3 regions of the Neptuniibacter sp. 2_MG-2023 genome follow, and region 2 is predicted to be linked to each of the others. Evidence: predicted binding sites of a transcription regulator. Region 2 holds the regulator's gene; each other region holds the start of a gene.
What was found. Region 2 encodes FliA, which starts transcription of late flagellar genes. Its sites were predicted from a motif close to CTAAAGTTNNNNNNNNNNCNGCCGATA; they were not measured.
Positions count from the first base shown of each region.

Region 1: the regulator FliA is predicted to act here: its motif matches at 1,459-1,485, upstream of flgM (flagellar biosynthesis anti-sigma factor FlgM).
Region 3: the regulator FliA is predicted to act here: its motif matches at 1,810-1,836, upstream of Q4486_RS04590 (DUF5610 domain-containing protein).

Region 1 is NZ_JAUOQC010000021.1:25,714-30,301, forward strand. It holds gene Q4486_RS15035 (chemotaxis protein CheV) at 1-599, opposite strand, end outside; gene flgA (flagellar basal body P-ring formation chaperone FlgA) at 683-1,378, shown strand; gene flgM (flagellar biosynthesis anti-sigma factor FlgM) at 1,519-1,830, shown strand; gene Q4486_RS15050 (flagella synthesis protein FlgN) at 1,840-2,328, shown strand; tRNA gene Q4486_RS15055 (tRNA-Arg) at 2,408-2,484, shown strand; gene Q4486_RS15060 (DUF4440 domain-containing protein) at 2,960-3,421, opposite strand; gene Q4486_RS15065 (LysR family transcriptional regulator) at 3,510-4,418, shown strand.
Region 2 is NZ_JAUOQC010000009.1:135,526-140,113, reverse strand. It holds gene Q4486_RS10450 (chemotaxis protein CheA) at 1-1,071, opposite strand, end outside; gene Q4486_RS10445 (protein phosphatase CheZ) at 1,084-1,875, opposite strand; gene Q4486_RS10440 (response regulator) at 1,897-2,268, opposite strand; gene Q4486_RS10435 (RNA polymerase sigma factor FliA) at 2,360-3,070, opposite strand; gene Q4486_RS10430 (MinD/ParA family protein) at 3,083-3,913, opposite strand; gene flhF (flagellar biosynthesis protein FlhF) at 3,924-4,588, opposite strand, start outside.
Region 3 is NZ_JAUOQC010000003.1:149,182-153,769, forward strand. It holds gene Q4486_RS04580 (serine/threonine protein kinase) at 1-779, opposite strand, end outside; gene Q4486_RS04585 (DUF2058 domain-containing protein) at 960-1,517, shown strand; gene Q4486_RS04590 (DUF5610 domain-containing protein) at 1,912-3,066, shown strand; gene Q4486_RS04595 (DEAD/DEAH box helicase) at 3,206-4,588, shown strand, end outside.

The sequences.
Region 1 (4,588 bases), on a different contig from region 2:
AAACTACGCTTCATTTGGTTACGCGCAACCGAAGAGTCATCAGTTATAAGTATCTGGTACTCTTTGGCCTTTTCACGAAGCTGATCATCAGCTACCTCTTTACTTACCTCTGTAGGCATAGGGTAAAGATCAGCAAGAATCTGCTCAACATCTAAGATCTCTATCAGTCGATCTTCGTGCTCAAAAATAGCTGTCAGATAGTTTTCTACACCTATTTCTGTTGGTGGAGCCATAATCTGATCCCACTGCGTATTCAGAATACGATCTACTTGGCGCACTAAAAATGCCAATGTACGACGATTGTACTCAGCGACAATCAAAAAACAGTCGCGACGTTGATCTTTAGGTACAGACTCACGCCCAATCGCTTCTGACAGATCCAATACAGGAATTGTCTCACCACGAATATGTGCCATCCCTTTAATCGCAGAAGTCTGTCTAGGGACCTCTGTAAGTTTTGGGCACTGTAAAACTTCTCGTACTTTAAACACATTAATGCCGTACTGCTGATCGCTTTCCAAAGCGAACAATAATAGTTCGAGCCTATTCTGGCCCACCATCTGAGTACGTAGGTTTACACTATCTAGGATACCTGACATGATCTAACAATCCCGTAGAGATTAAATCAATTCTATTTTTATATTACACACAAATACGCCACCCTGAATATTGATGACACAACGTGAATACTTATAATTTAACACGACTTTTCCTACTAACCACTTTTCTTTTGTCACCCTTACAGCTTTTTGCTGCTGGTGAAGCAGAAAAACTTGAGCAGTCGGCTGAACATTACCTCTATGAACACTACAGCAACATAGGGACTGGCACACGTGTAGAGATCAAACTTAACCCGATTAGCAGAAAAATCAAACTAAAAACCTGCTTAGCCCCTTATGAATTTCAAACACCAAAAGGCAGCGGCAGTCGCATCACCCTAAAAGCACGCTGCCCATCACCTCTTTGGCAGCTATTCATAACAGCAGAAGTAAAAGAATTTGATATAGCTGTGGTCACACAATCTAGTTTAGCCCGCGGAACCTATATCAGCATGCAAGATATAAAACTTAAAGAGGTTGAGATCACCTCCTTAAGATCGGTTTATTTTACCAAACTCCAAGACATTATAGGCTGGACAAATAAAAGAAGCATCGCCGCCGATACGATAATAACCACATCAATGCTCAAAGCACCTTTAGCTGTATCTAAAGGTGACGCGCTTATTATCGAAGCCAAGCTTAATGGTGTAAGCATCCGAACATCAGGTACTGCCCTCGAAAGCGGAACACTAGGAGAACAGATCAAAGTCAGAAATGACCGTTCAGGTGTGATGGTTAAAGCTAAAATAATCCAAGCGGGTTTAGTACAAGTCCCTTAGCCTCACTCCCAAGTAGATTGGCCATAATTCAACTGCTATACTACATTTATAACACCACAAGAAAATAATTTAATTTTTTCTTAAAGTTCTATTAAGAGCCGCCGATAAGCTTGTTCAGATACAGTACAGAGGACGGATAAATGATTAATGATCTCACGAGCCTGTCATCATCACAGACGGCAAGCACTCGTGCACGGACTAATGAGCAAGGTAACGCTGCCAAAAATGGCAACGGTGCAGTTGCCCAGCAGCCCCCGTCCAATAAAGGTGATACAGTCAATCTCAGCAATGCAGCACAGTTACTGCAGAATGTTGACAAGCAACTGTCTGACACACCTGATGTGGACAATGAACGTGTCGAGCGAATCAAACAGGAAATAGAAAGTGGTAGCTATCAGATTAACGCTGAACGCGTAGCTGAAAAGATGCTTAACTTTGATAACCTACTTTAAAGCAATGACATGACTGAGCAACAAATAACAGAACTTAATACCCTGCTAGAGCAGGGTATTTTGCTTTTAGAATCACTCAGCTCTATTTACGACAAAGAGCTTGAAGCTCTGAGCAGCAAAGACATCGATCGCTTGAGTGATACCACTCAGGAAAAAATGGCGCTGCTCAATAGCTTCCATAATTTCACCCTCGAACGCGTAGAATTACTGAAATCTTTCGGTTATAACATCGAAGCGGGTGATTATGGACTCCCCGGAGACACGGAAGAAGACAGCCCACTTTTATCGCAAGCAGCTGAACACTACGTGCTTATCAAGCAGTATTTGAAAGAGTTACAACATAAAAATAAGCGTAACGAGCAAGCGATTCACCGCAGTCAACAAAATGTAACCCAGTTACTAGCCATTGTGCGCGGACAGAAAAAACAGGATCAGCTCTACACTAAAGCAGGCAGCTCTGGACTTTATAAAGCTCAAAACAGGATAGGCAAAGCCTAAACCATCCTAATACCACGCCTAGCTAGTGACTCTTCATAGAATTAGCGCTAGAATCTCGCAGAATTTCACACCTACTTCAGTCCCAGTAGCTCAGTAGGATAGAGCGGTCCCCTCCTAAGGGACAGGCCAGGGGTTCGAATCCTCTCTGGGACACCATTCCTTTAAAATATCTTAAAAACAATAAGTTAAATAAAATTAACTTTTAAATGTCAGCTTATTTACCAATACAAACAAGCTGACCTATACGGTCGCATACGCCACATAAGACAGCATAATGCTTTAACACCACACATCTGAATCAACCTCAAAGCCGTCAAAACATATTCAGTACTACCACACTTCAGAATATTCTCCGATGCAATAAAACCGTATATTTTGACTAATTAAAGCGTGATTAAAACCTTAAAGCTCAGACACTTCCTGTGTAGGAATGATGATCTAAATTAATTTAGGCATAGGACTATAAATTTCATAAGATTATCGAGGCAAACCAACATCGTTCGTCCTTGAACCTTGGCATGAACAGGGTGAAATCTACTATTTAATACAACACTACCAATTCGCTACATGCAGTAAAATCTTTATAGATTACTTTTCACCCTTCTGACATATCGATTAGACAACCAAATAATTACTTACCCATGTTCCAACTATGTACTTGTAACTTCCACTCACCCGCTTCATTGAGCTTTGAAACCAAAGTCACTACACCACCAAAAGTTGGAATTACACCATCTTGTGCTTGCCCAGATGCTTGCCAATTCGAAACTTGATACAAAACATTACCTTCGCGTTCAATCTCAATTATTGAGATTTTATGGCTATGAACGCCACCATCAATAAATCCTTTAAATAGTTCAGCAATCGCTTGCTGCCCTTTTAAAACTTGACCATTACCTGGTGAGATCACTGCTTGCTCATTATAAAGTTGCGTAAGTGCAGAAAGGTCGCCTTTATTGAATAAGTCGTCCCATTTTTGATTAAGTTGCTCTGCTAACTGTCGATTATCAAGGTTAGATTCGGCAAAAGTTAAACCAGAAACAGATAAGATCACTGCAGCAATACAGCTTTTAACTAAAACTTGTATATTCATAATTATCCACATAAGTTGATTAAAAAAACTAAGTAGATATTATTATCTTCAGCAAACCCATATCAGTCCAATATGGAAATGTAATCATTTGATACCTAAATTATATCAATTCAACTTCGATTTACGCCAACTCCGTTATTTCTGGGTAATTGCCAATTGCTTGAGCTTTCGTAAAGCAGCCGAAGAGCTTCACGTGGCCCAACCAGCGCTATCTCGTCAAATAGCACAACTAGAAGAAAGCCTAAACTGCCAATTGTTTGATAGACAAAGAAGACAAATAAAACTCACCAATGCCGGTCAGTATTTATATGAATCCTTGCCAAGTATATTTGATCACATTAACACCATTACAATGCGAACTAACTCTATTGGTCATGGCAAAATAAATAAACTAAAGCTTGGTTATTCCAGTGCAGTCATGTCCGGCTTTCTACCCAGTATCATACAAAAATTGAATACTGAATTAACTAATTGCGAGTATGAATTTGTAGAAACAACATCAGATAAGTTAATTCGGAGCGTCATTGATGAAAGCCTAGATGCAGCGTTCATTTTGTACCGTCCTGACAATGAATTACTTGATACAATTCCTATCAAAGCCGATGAGACTGGGGTAGTTTTGCCCAATTTTCACCCTCTTACACAGAAAAGTGAAGTAACATTTAGCGACCTAATAGAAGAGACTTTAATTTTATTTCCACGAGATACCAACCCCACCCTGTACGATGAAATCATTGGTCAATGTCACAAAGCAGGGTTTAGCCCTAAGAAAATTATTGAAGCCACTCCTCGTTCAGTGGCCATTGCTATGGTCGCGGCAGGTCAAGGTATAGCAACGTTAGCCGCTCCACTAAAGCATACATGTGTCACAGGGACAGTGTTTAGACCATTACCCAAAGCAGAGCTAATGGTGAAATATAGCTGCATTTCATTGAAACAACGCAACAATCAATCGCTGGAGGTATTAAAAAACTATATTTTTTCTGATTTACAGTAGCGCTAAACGTTTATCGCCTTACTTTCAGATAACTGACCTCTACAGCATCCAATGACCTCCTAAGTCTGCGATAAACGCTCTTCTTACAGTCGCCCTATAATCATCTTATTCATGACCGCAGCTTCGGCATAGCAGCCTCGTAGTAATACGCTCCATTCTTATTTACAAAA
Region 2 (4,588 bases):
TTTTGCCATCTCTTCATCTTCGCGGGTAACCCCTAAACGGACCAGTCGATTCCTGACAAGTACCAGCTCACCTACCATGTTCATAATTTTATCAAGTAAGCGCGTATCTACACGCACATTACTTTCTGGCTGAGGTTTGGCTTGTTGGTGAGCCGCTTTAACAACGGCGGAAACGGCGCTTTCTTTCTTTTCAGCCACTGGCGTTGGAGTAGGCGCTACAGCAGCAACAGGGGCTGGCGCTACAACAGCGGCCGGCGCTGGAGTAGGAGCGGGAGCGGGTTCATGTACTGCTTCAACAGCAGGCGCTTCCACAAAAGCACCTTTACCTTGTGCTTGTAGCTCATCTAATAAAGCTTCAAATTCATCGTCTGTAATTAGCTCAGGATCGGCAGAATCATCAACAGCAGGTGGCTCTTTAGTTGCTACCGCTGCATCCGGCCCTTTACCTGGACCATGTAATTCATCCAACAAGGCATCAAATTCATCATCGGTAATAAGGCCATCATCTACAGGCGCTTCATTAACCTCCGGAGCGACCTCAGGCAAGTCACCAAGATCATCCAACAGCATATCAAATTCATCAATTGTTGGATCCTGTGAATTAGGCGCACTCGATGCCGGAACTGGGGCTGGGGCTGGGGCTGGGGCTGGGACAGTTTCAGCAGCAACAGGTTTTGGGGCTTCACCCTTAGTAAACGCTACTAAAGCTTGGATCAGTTGTGGATTAGCTTGTTCGAGTACCTCGCCATTACGCACAGCTTCAAACATAACATTGACACTATCTAAAGCTTGGAGCACAACATCCATAAGTTCAGAAGTGACTTTAATGTCACCATTGCGCAGCATATCAAATAGGTTTTCTGCGTTATGGCAACAATCGACCATAGGCTCTAATTGCAAAAAGCCTGCGCCACCTTTTACTGTATGGAATCCTCGAAAAATTGCATTGAGCAGATCACTATCGTCTGGACGCTGTTCCAGGTCGACTAACTGTTCGGATAACTGCTCAAGGATTTCTCCTGCTTCGACAAGAAAGTCTTCAAGAATTTCCTGATCCACTTCCAAACTCATATGGCGCTCCTCTTAAAAACCCAGACTGGATAACAAATCATCGACTTCATCTTGGTCACTGACAACATCAGCATGTTCTTTCCTGATTTGCGGCCCTTCAGCCTGAATAGGATTCTTATTATTAGTCTGCTTATCGTCAGACTCTATGGACATATCAACGCCCGATATTCTTTCAACTTGAGCAGCCATTCCCATCAACGCGACGAGATGGTCTTCAACATTTGTAACGAGATTAATGACTCGGCGAATTAGTTGGCCGGTAATATCTTGATAGCTCTGAGATACAACAATATCTGTTAGTTCTTCACGCAAGGTACTAATGGTTTGTTCTGACTCTTCCTTTACCGCACATGTTCGGTCATAAACACCCTTAAGCGAATCATGTTCTTTTTCTAACTGACCAACCAAAAGCAGTAAATCTTTAAACCGTTCACTCTGTTTATCTAATTTATCAACCAGTACTAAAGCTTTATCAACACGATCCATTGTCTCGTGAGCATTTTTTTCGGTTACTTCAATGACATAGTTTAAACGTTCAGCAGCATCAGTCTCAGCTTGAGGAGTTCCATCAATATTGAGGCTTCGTCCTAACTCACTTGAGAACGATTTAATGGCCTCATGCAGCCCTCTCGTAAGATGCCCTACTTCACTAAAAAACGTCTGGTGACGAAACTCATGAAGTTCGCGAATAATCTCCATCGCATCAGGTAATTTACCTTCGTTGAGAACAGAAACAAGTTCCTGCGCCTTCAACTGCAATTCCATTTCAAAGTGACTTAAGCCATTGCCTGTTTCTGAAATCATTTAAAACTGACCTTTTATTATTTAACTCAGGCGCTCAAAGATTTTGTCAATCTTTGCCTTAAGTACCGCAGCAGTGAACGGTTTAACGACATAACCATTCACCCCAGCCTGAGCGGCAGCAATGATTTGCTCTTTTTTAGCTTCAGCAGTAACCATTAATACTGGCATTGCGGCCAAATTAGGATCAGAACGAACCTCTTTCAAGAGATCAATCCCAGTCATGCCTGGCATATTCCAGTCAGTCACTAAGAAATCAATACCGCCTTGCTTCAGAATTGGCAAAGCAGTCTGCCCATCATCCGCTTCAAGAACATTTGTCATGCCCAAGTCACGTAATAAGTTTTTTATAATTCGTCTCATTGTGGAGAAATCATCCACTACAAGAATCTTCATGTCTTTATTCAAGACCAGCCTCCAATTAACTCTGCGCAACCCATTGAGTCTACACTAAATTACCGCAATTACGTTGAGTCTTAGCAACCTATTATTGCCATTCGCTTAATCGCGACCGCAATCTTAGTGCTGCCTGACTATGAATCTGGCTTACCCTAGATTCACTAACCCCTAAAATTTGACCAATCTCTTTTAAATTAAGCTCTTCATCATAATAGAGCGCTAATACTAATTTTTCCCGTTCCGGCAAATTATTTATAGCGCCACTTAGTGCTTTTAAAAATGATTCTCGCTCGAAATGCTGATTTGGCCCAGGGTCATCATTGGCAAATGATTCACCTGGCCCTTCATGCTGAGGATTAATCATCTCTTCAAAGCTAAATAAACGGCTATCAAGGGTATCTTTTAACAGATTGTGGTATTCATCCACAGAGATCCCCAGTTCCTTTGCTACTGAAGCATCACTCGCATCTCGACCTGTCCGTGATTCTATCTGCTGAATTGCCTCAGTCACTCGCCGACTATTTCGGTGTACTGACCGCGGAGTCCAATCTCCACGGCGCACCTCATCAATAATAGAGCCACGAATGCGAATCCCTGCATAAGTTTCAAAGCTAGCACCTTTTGCAGCATCGTATCGTTTGGCCGCCTCAAGCAGGCCAATCATACCCGCTTGAATTAAGTCATCGAGCAACACTGTGGCTGGCAATCGAGCCAGTAAGTGATGGGCGATACGTTTAACTAGCGGCGCATACTGCTGAATTAACTCATCACTCGATTGTAATTGCAGCTGGTTGTACATACTGCCTCTTTATCAATCCGATGGGCGAGCTCCTTGTACAAGCCGCTCAACAAAAAACTCTAAATGACCTCGGGGCACAGTCTGAACTGGCCACCCATTTACTTTATTCGCTAATTGACGATATGCCAAGGATACTTTGCTCTTTGGAAAAGCTTTTAAAACAGCGACTTGGCGTTGCACCGCTTTACGAACATTTTCATCATAAGGGATTGAACCCACATATTGAAGCGTGACATCAAGAAACCGATCAGTAACTGTTAATAACTTACCAAACATATTTCTACCTTCATTGTCCGTTCTTACCATATTGGCAAGGACACGAAAGCGCGTCATTTTATAATCACGATTTAACAGTTTAATTAAAGCATAGGCATCTGTAATTGACGTAGGTTCATCACATACAACAACCAGCACTTCCTGAGCGGCTTTAACAAAACTAACCACAGAATCCGAAATACCTGCCGCGGTGTCAATGATTAACGCATCAATATCATCAGAAACCTCATTAAAAGCATGGATTAACTCTGCATGTTCATGAGGAGAGAGCGCTGTCATCTCCTGCGTACCAGAACAAGCAGGTACAATTTTTAAATTTTCACAGACATCCAGCATGACCTCTTTTAGCCCACACTCACCACTTAAAACATCTGCAATATTTTTTTTCGGGCGCAAACCAAGCAACACATCAACATTCGCCAATCCTAAATCAGCGTCCATTAAAACAGTACGGTGCCCTAAATCACTTAATGCCATCGCCAAGTTAACAGAAACGTTTGTTTTACCAACGCCTCCCTTCCCGCCAGTCACAGCAATTACTTTAACGGGCCTATGTTGATCAATCATTATTTCACCACTAACCCATTTTATACGCTGAGTCTAACGCGACCGCATTTTTTTCAGCTTCAATTGCTCTTTGCGCCGTAATCACAGCTCGACTTACAAGCTCATGTTTTTGGGCAATATCGATATCATCAGGTATGCGTTGCCCATCAGTGACATAAGTCACAGGCAGGCGTTTTTCCACAATTAGCGAGATCGCCTCACCCAAACTACCTGACTCATCCATTTTGCTTAAGACACAACCATTCAACCCAAGACTTTTATAAACATTAAAAGCTTGTTCGACGACTCGGCGCTGACTACTACAAGAAACGACTAATAGTTTTTTTAGACGCAAAGTTACACTTTCAAGCATCTCCAACTGCGCCTCGCTATGCGGCTCTTGCGCATTCAGCCCCGCCGTATCAATAAGTACGAGACGTTTATTTTTCAGAGAGTGCAGAACATCATCTAAGCTATTCGCTGCATCAACAACCCTGACAGGGACATCTAAGATACGCCCAAATGTCCGCAACTGTTCATGGGCTGCTATACGGAATGTATCAGTTGTCACTAAGGCTAAGCTTGAACTGCCATACTTCAATACATAACGCGCCGCCAGCTTACCTATAGTGGTTGTTTTACCTACACCTGTAGGTCCTACAAATGCAACCATACCACCACGCTCAATAAAATCTT
Region 3 (4,588 bases), on a different contig from region 2:
TCAACGATTTCGGAGAGTTGTGCCGTTTGCTCATGGCGGTCCCCCGATAACAGCATCCAAATATCCTGCATGGCCGGAGCCATACGCGCGTCATCGAAATCAACAAAATGAGGGGCATCATCTCGCCACAACATATTGCCAGAGTGACAGTCGCCGTGAACACGAATCTTCTTTATCTCGCCACACTGTTGAGTGATCTCATCAATCGCTTGTAACAAGTCAGCAGAGACCGATGTATAAGCCGCTTTAAGATCCAAGGGAATAAAGTGCTCTGAGACAAACGCTACACTCTCATAACCAAAATTTTGCGTAGTAATTTCGGGGCGGTGAGTAAAAGGTTTAACCTCACCAACACGGTGCATTCGGCCCAGCAATCGACCTAATACAAACAGGTTATCCATATTATCAAGTTCAGGCGCATGTCCACCCTTTCGAGGAAAAAGTGAAAACATAAACCCTTGATAATCAAACAGTGTATTACCCTCCTCATTTTTTAAAGGGGTAACAATTGGGAGTTCATGTTCGGCCAATTCAAACGAAAATTCGTGCTCTTCCAAAATCTGCTCTTGGCTCCAACGGTTGGGCCGATAAAACTTCGCAATCAGCGGCTCTTTCTCTTCAATACCTACCTGATAAACACGATTTTCATAGCTATTTAATGGAAAGGTCCGACCATCACACCAAAACCCTTGCGTTTCAACAGCATCCATCAAAAATGAGGGTGTTAAGCGTTCAAAGGGATGGGTCTTATCATGCTCAGACATTTTATCTTCAGACATTCTATTCCTAGCTATAAATTACAGTATGGCTGAAGATTACGTTTAAGCGTTAGCCCCTGCAAGCCATTAAAGGGCTATTTTTTAATACAATTTACAACATTAAAAACGATTAAATGCAGGCGCTATGATCAGTTTTTGATATAGTTTCGCAACATCTATATTTTGTATTAAGAGATTGTTATGGCAGGTTCACTGAAAGATCAATTACTAAACATCGGCCTCGTTGATCAGAAGAAAGCGAAAAAAGCCGATTCAGACAAGAAGAAACAGAAAAAACAGGCAAATAAAGCGCGGAAATCTGGCCAAGCAGTCATCGACGAACAAGCGATTAAACAACAAGCACTCGAGCAACAGCGTAAAGAGAAACAAGAGCGTGACCGCCTACTCAATCTACAGCGCGATGAAGAGCGCCAGAACCGAGAGATTGAAGCGCAATGCCGACAAATGATCATGCAGCAGCAGATCAATATTCCAGACAATGCTGAGCTCACATACAACTTTGTCTACGATAAAAAAGTTAAAACAATGTACGTTACCAGCGACTTACAGACACAGTTGATACGTGGCCAAGTAGCCATTGCTACACTCGATGAAAAGTTTTACTTAATCCCCGATAAGTTCGCAGAAAAGATTGAACAACGTATACCTGATTACGTTATTCGCGTTCAACCTGAAGAAGAACCGGATGAAGATGACCCTTACGCCGATTATAAGATCCCTGATGATCTGATGTGGTAGTCGAACTAGGAATTGAAAGACCTTTCAGCACGGGCGCAGGCTATAGATACAAGTAGCGCCCTACTGATAGCGATTAAACTCAGGCCAAAGCTTAATCCCTAACAGAACATGAAAGAAATTCTTTACTTTGTCCGTAATCAAATCATTTTATACCGCCTAAAAACTAAATGAATAAGGTAAAAACTGTTTTATTATCTGGCCAATAGCTGAAAGTGGGTATAACCATCCCATTGACTAAAGCCAATAAGAACCCTTTTATCTGATGAAAGAATTTCATACATCAGTGTTTACATTAAAGCAAAGTGCATATCTGTCGATAACCCATTTATCGCTATAATATGGAAATGCAAAATCGGGGTCATAAGGATCCTTTTTGTCTGTGGAGGAATTACCCGTGCAAGTTTTATTAAGCAGCCAAGCAGCCTATTCTCAGGTTCGCCAAGAAACATTGGTAACCGGTGGGTTTGCAGATGGTAAAGACAGCAGTGGTCGTTCTGCATCTGCGGCAGATAAGTTAGTCGCCAAACTAGCAGAAAACATTCCTGGAATGAGCTTATCTGAGATGAAAGGTCTCGATGCAAATGATTACTCTCCAGAAAAAGTAGCTTCTCGGATTTCAGATTTTGTTGCCCAAGGGTTAGAACAAGCTCGTTCTAGAGGTGCATCTGACGCTGATCTCAATCGCATGTACCAAGCAGCTGTATCGGGTGTTGAGAAAGGCTTTAAAGAAGCCACGGAGATACTAGAAAAGCTGAATATGCTCACCGAAGATACATCAGCCACTATAGATCAAACTAAAGACCTCACCTTTGAAGCACTAGCCGCAATTGCACCAACAGCAAGCACTGAAGACGTGGCAGCAACAAGCAGCCAAACATCTATCTCTGCCGCTGAGCGTTATTCCAAAGCAGAATCCTTCTCTATGGAAGTGATGACCCAAGAAGGCGACAAGGTCTCAATCTACTTTGATAGTGAAGCCAGCATTACAGCGTCCCTTGGTGCATATACTGATGGTGAAAGCAGTGCAGTCTCTTATGGTATTGACCGTAACGCCAGCAGTAACTTTAGCTTTAGTGTAGAAGGCGATCTTAATGAAGAAGAGTTAGACGCCCTCACCTCCCTAATTCAAGACATTAATCTGATTGCAGAAGATTTCTACAGCGGTGATGTTCAGGATGCTTTTAACCAAGCGGCCGAATTAGAAATGGACAAATCCCAATTAATGAACTTGAATGTAACTATGACTCAGTCAACGAGCTACTCTGCAGTAGCCGCTTATGAGCAAGTTCAGCAGTATGATAATCCGCTCGGCGATAACGGGCGTCACTTAGGTGGCATGATGCAAAACATGGAGAACTTCATGAATAATCCAGCACTTGGATTCTTAGAAGATAGCTCTTTATTTGGCGCCAGCTTATTAGAAAATTTGATCCAAGAAGATATACGTTACAAAGATGCGGATGAAGAATCCCAGAGTAAACTAGATAATAACGTTGGTTTATTACAAAGCATTATGGCTCAGTTTTCTCAGGAAAATGCAGACGATTAACCCCCCTTCTTAATCGCTGCAATATACGTTAAACCGGCCTTTTAAAGGCCGGTTTTTTTTATGCCGCTCAATCGCTCCCATATAAAGACCAGGGCTGATATGATCAGCCCTATAATTCATCATCATTTGATCTGTATCCATGAGCTCTCCCTTTACACTGCGCCCCTATCAACAAGATGCTGTAGACGCCACTCTACAACACTTCCGTAAAACAGATGATGCAGCCGTCATTGTGCTGCCCACTGGCGCAGGCAAGAGCTTAGTCATAGCAAAACTGGCCAAACTCGCAAAACGAAAAATATTGGTCTTAGCCCATGTAAAAGAACTGGTTGAGCAAAACCACGCGAAGTATGAAAGCTACGGGCTCAAAGGCGGAATATTCTCCGCAGGTTTAAAGCGCAAACAAAATGATTTTCAAGTTACCTTTGCCAGTATCCAGTCCGTATCAGCTAATCTTGACCGTTTCTCAGCAGAATACTCACTGCTGATTATTGATGAATGCCACCGCCTAAATGATGATGACGACAGCCAATACGGCAAGGTTATCAGCCAACTCCGTTCACTCAACCCACAGCTAAAAGTACTCGGGCTAACCGCTACACCTTACCGGCTAGGCATGGGATGGATCTATCAATACCATCACCGTGGTTTTGCTCGTAGTAGCGATCCTAAACCCTTTAAATACTGTATTTACGAACTTCCCTTAAGTTATATGGTTCGTAAAAAATACCTTACTGAGCCTAAATGCATTGATGCCAGTATTACCCAATATGACTTCTCCGCATTAAAGCAAAACCGTTTTGGCGAATATGCAGAAGCAGAAGTAAACCAATTACTAGGCAAACATCCCCGCGTAACACAAACGATTATTGAACAAGTCAAAGCATTGTCTCAAACCCGTCAAGGTGTCATGGTATTCGCTGCTACCGTAAAACATGCACAAGAGATCTGCGGCTACCTCCCAGTAGGTCAAACCGCCTTAATTACTGGTGCGACTGACAACAAAGAGCGCGATCAACTCATACAAAGTTTTAAGCAGAAAAAACTAAAATTCCTGGTCAATGTCTCTGTACTTACGACAGGTTTTGATGCGCCCCACGTAGACTTTATTGCCATCCTACGCCCAACCCAATCGGTAAGTTTGTATCAGCAAATTGTTGGCCGTGGTCTTCGCCTTGCAGAGGGGAAAACTGACTGTCTGGTCATTGACTATGCCGGCAACCACTTTAACCTGCATCACCCTGAAGTGGGGGAAAAGAAACCCAACCCTGATACTGATCCAGTACAAGTCTTTTGCCCTAGCTGTGGCTTTGCCAATATATTCTGGGGGAAAACGGATGATGAAGGGAACGTGATCGAACATTACGGTCGTCGCTGTCAAGGTTTACTAGATTTCGACCCTACAGATAAGCAAGAGCTAAAACAGCAACCACAACAGTGTGATTACCGTTTTAGATTTAAGGAATGCCCTCACTGTAACGCCGAAAACGACATCGCTGCACGCAACTGCCATAAATGCAAA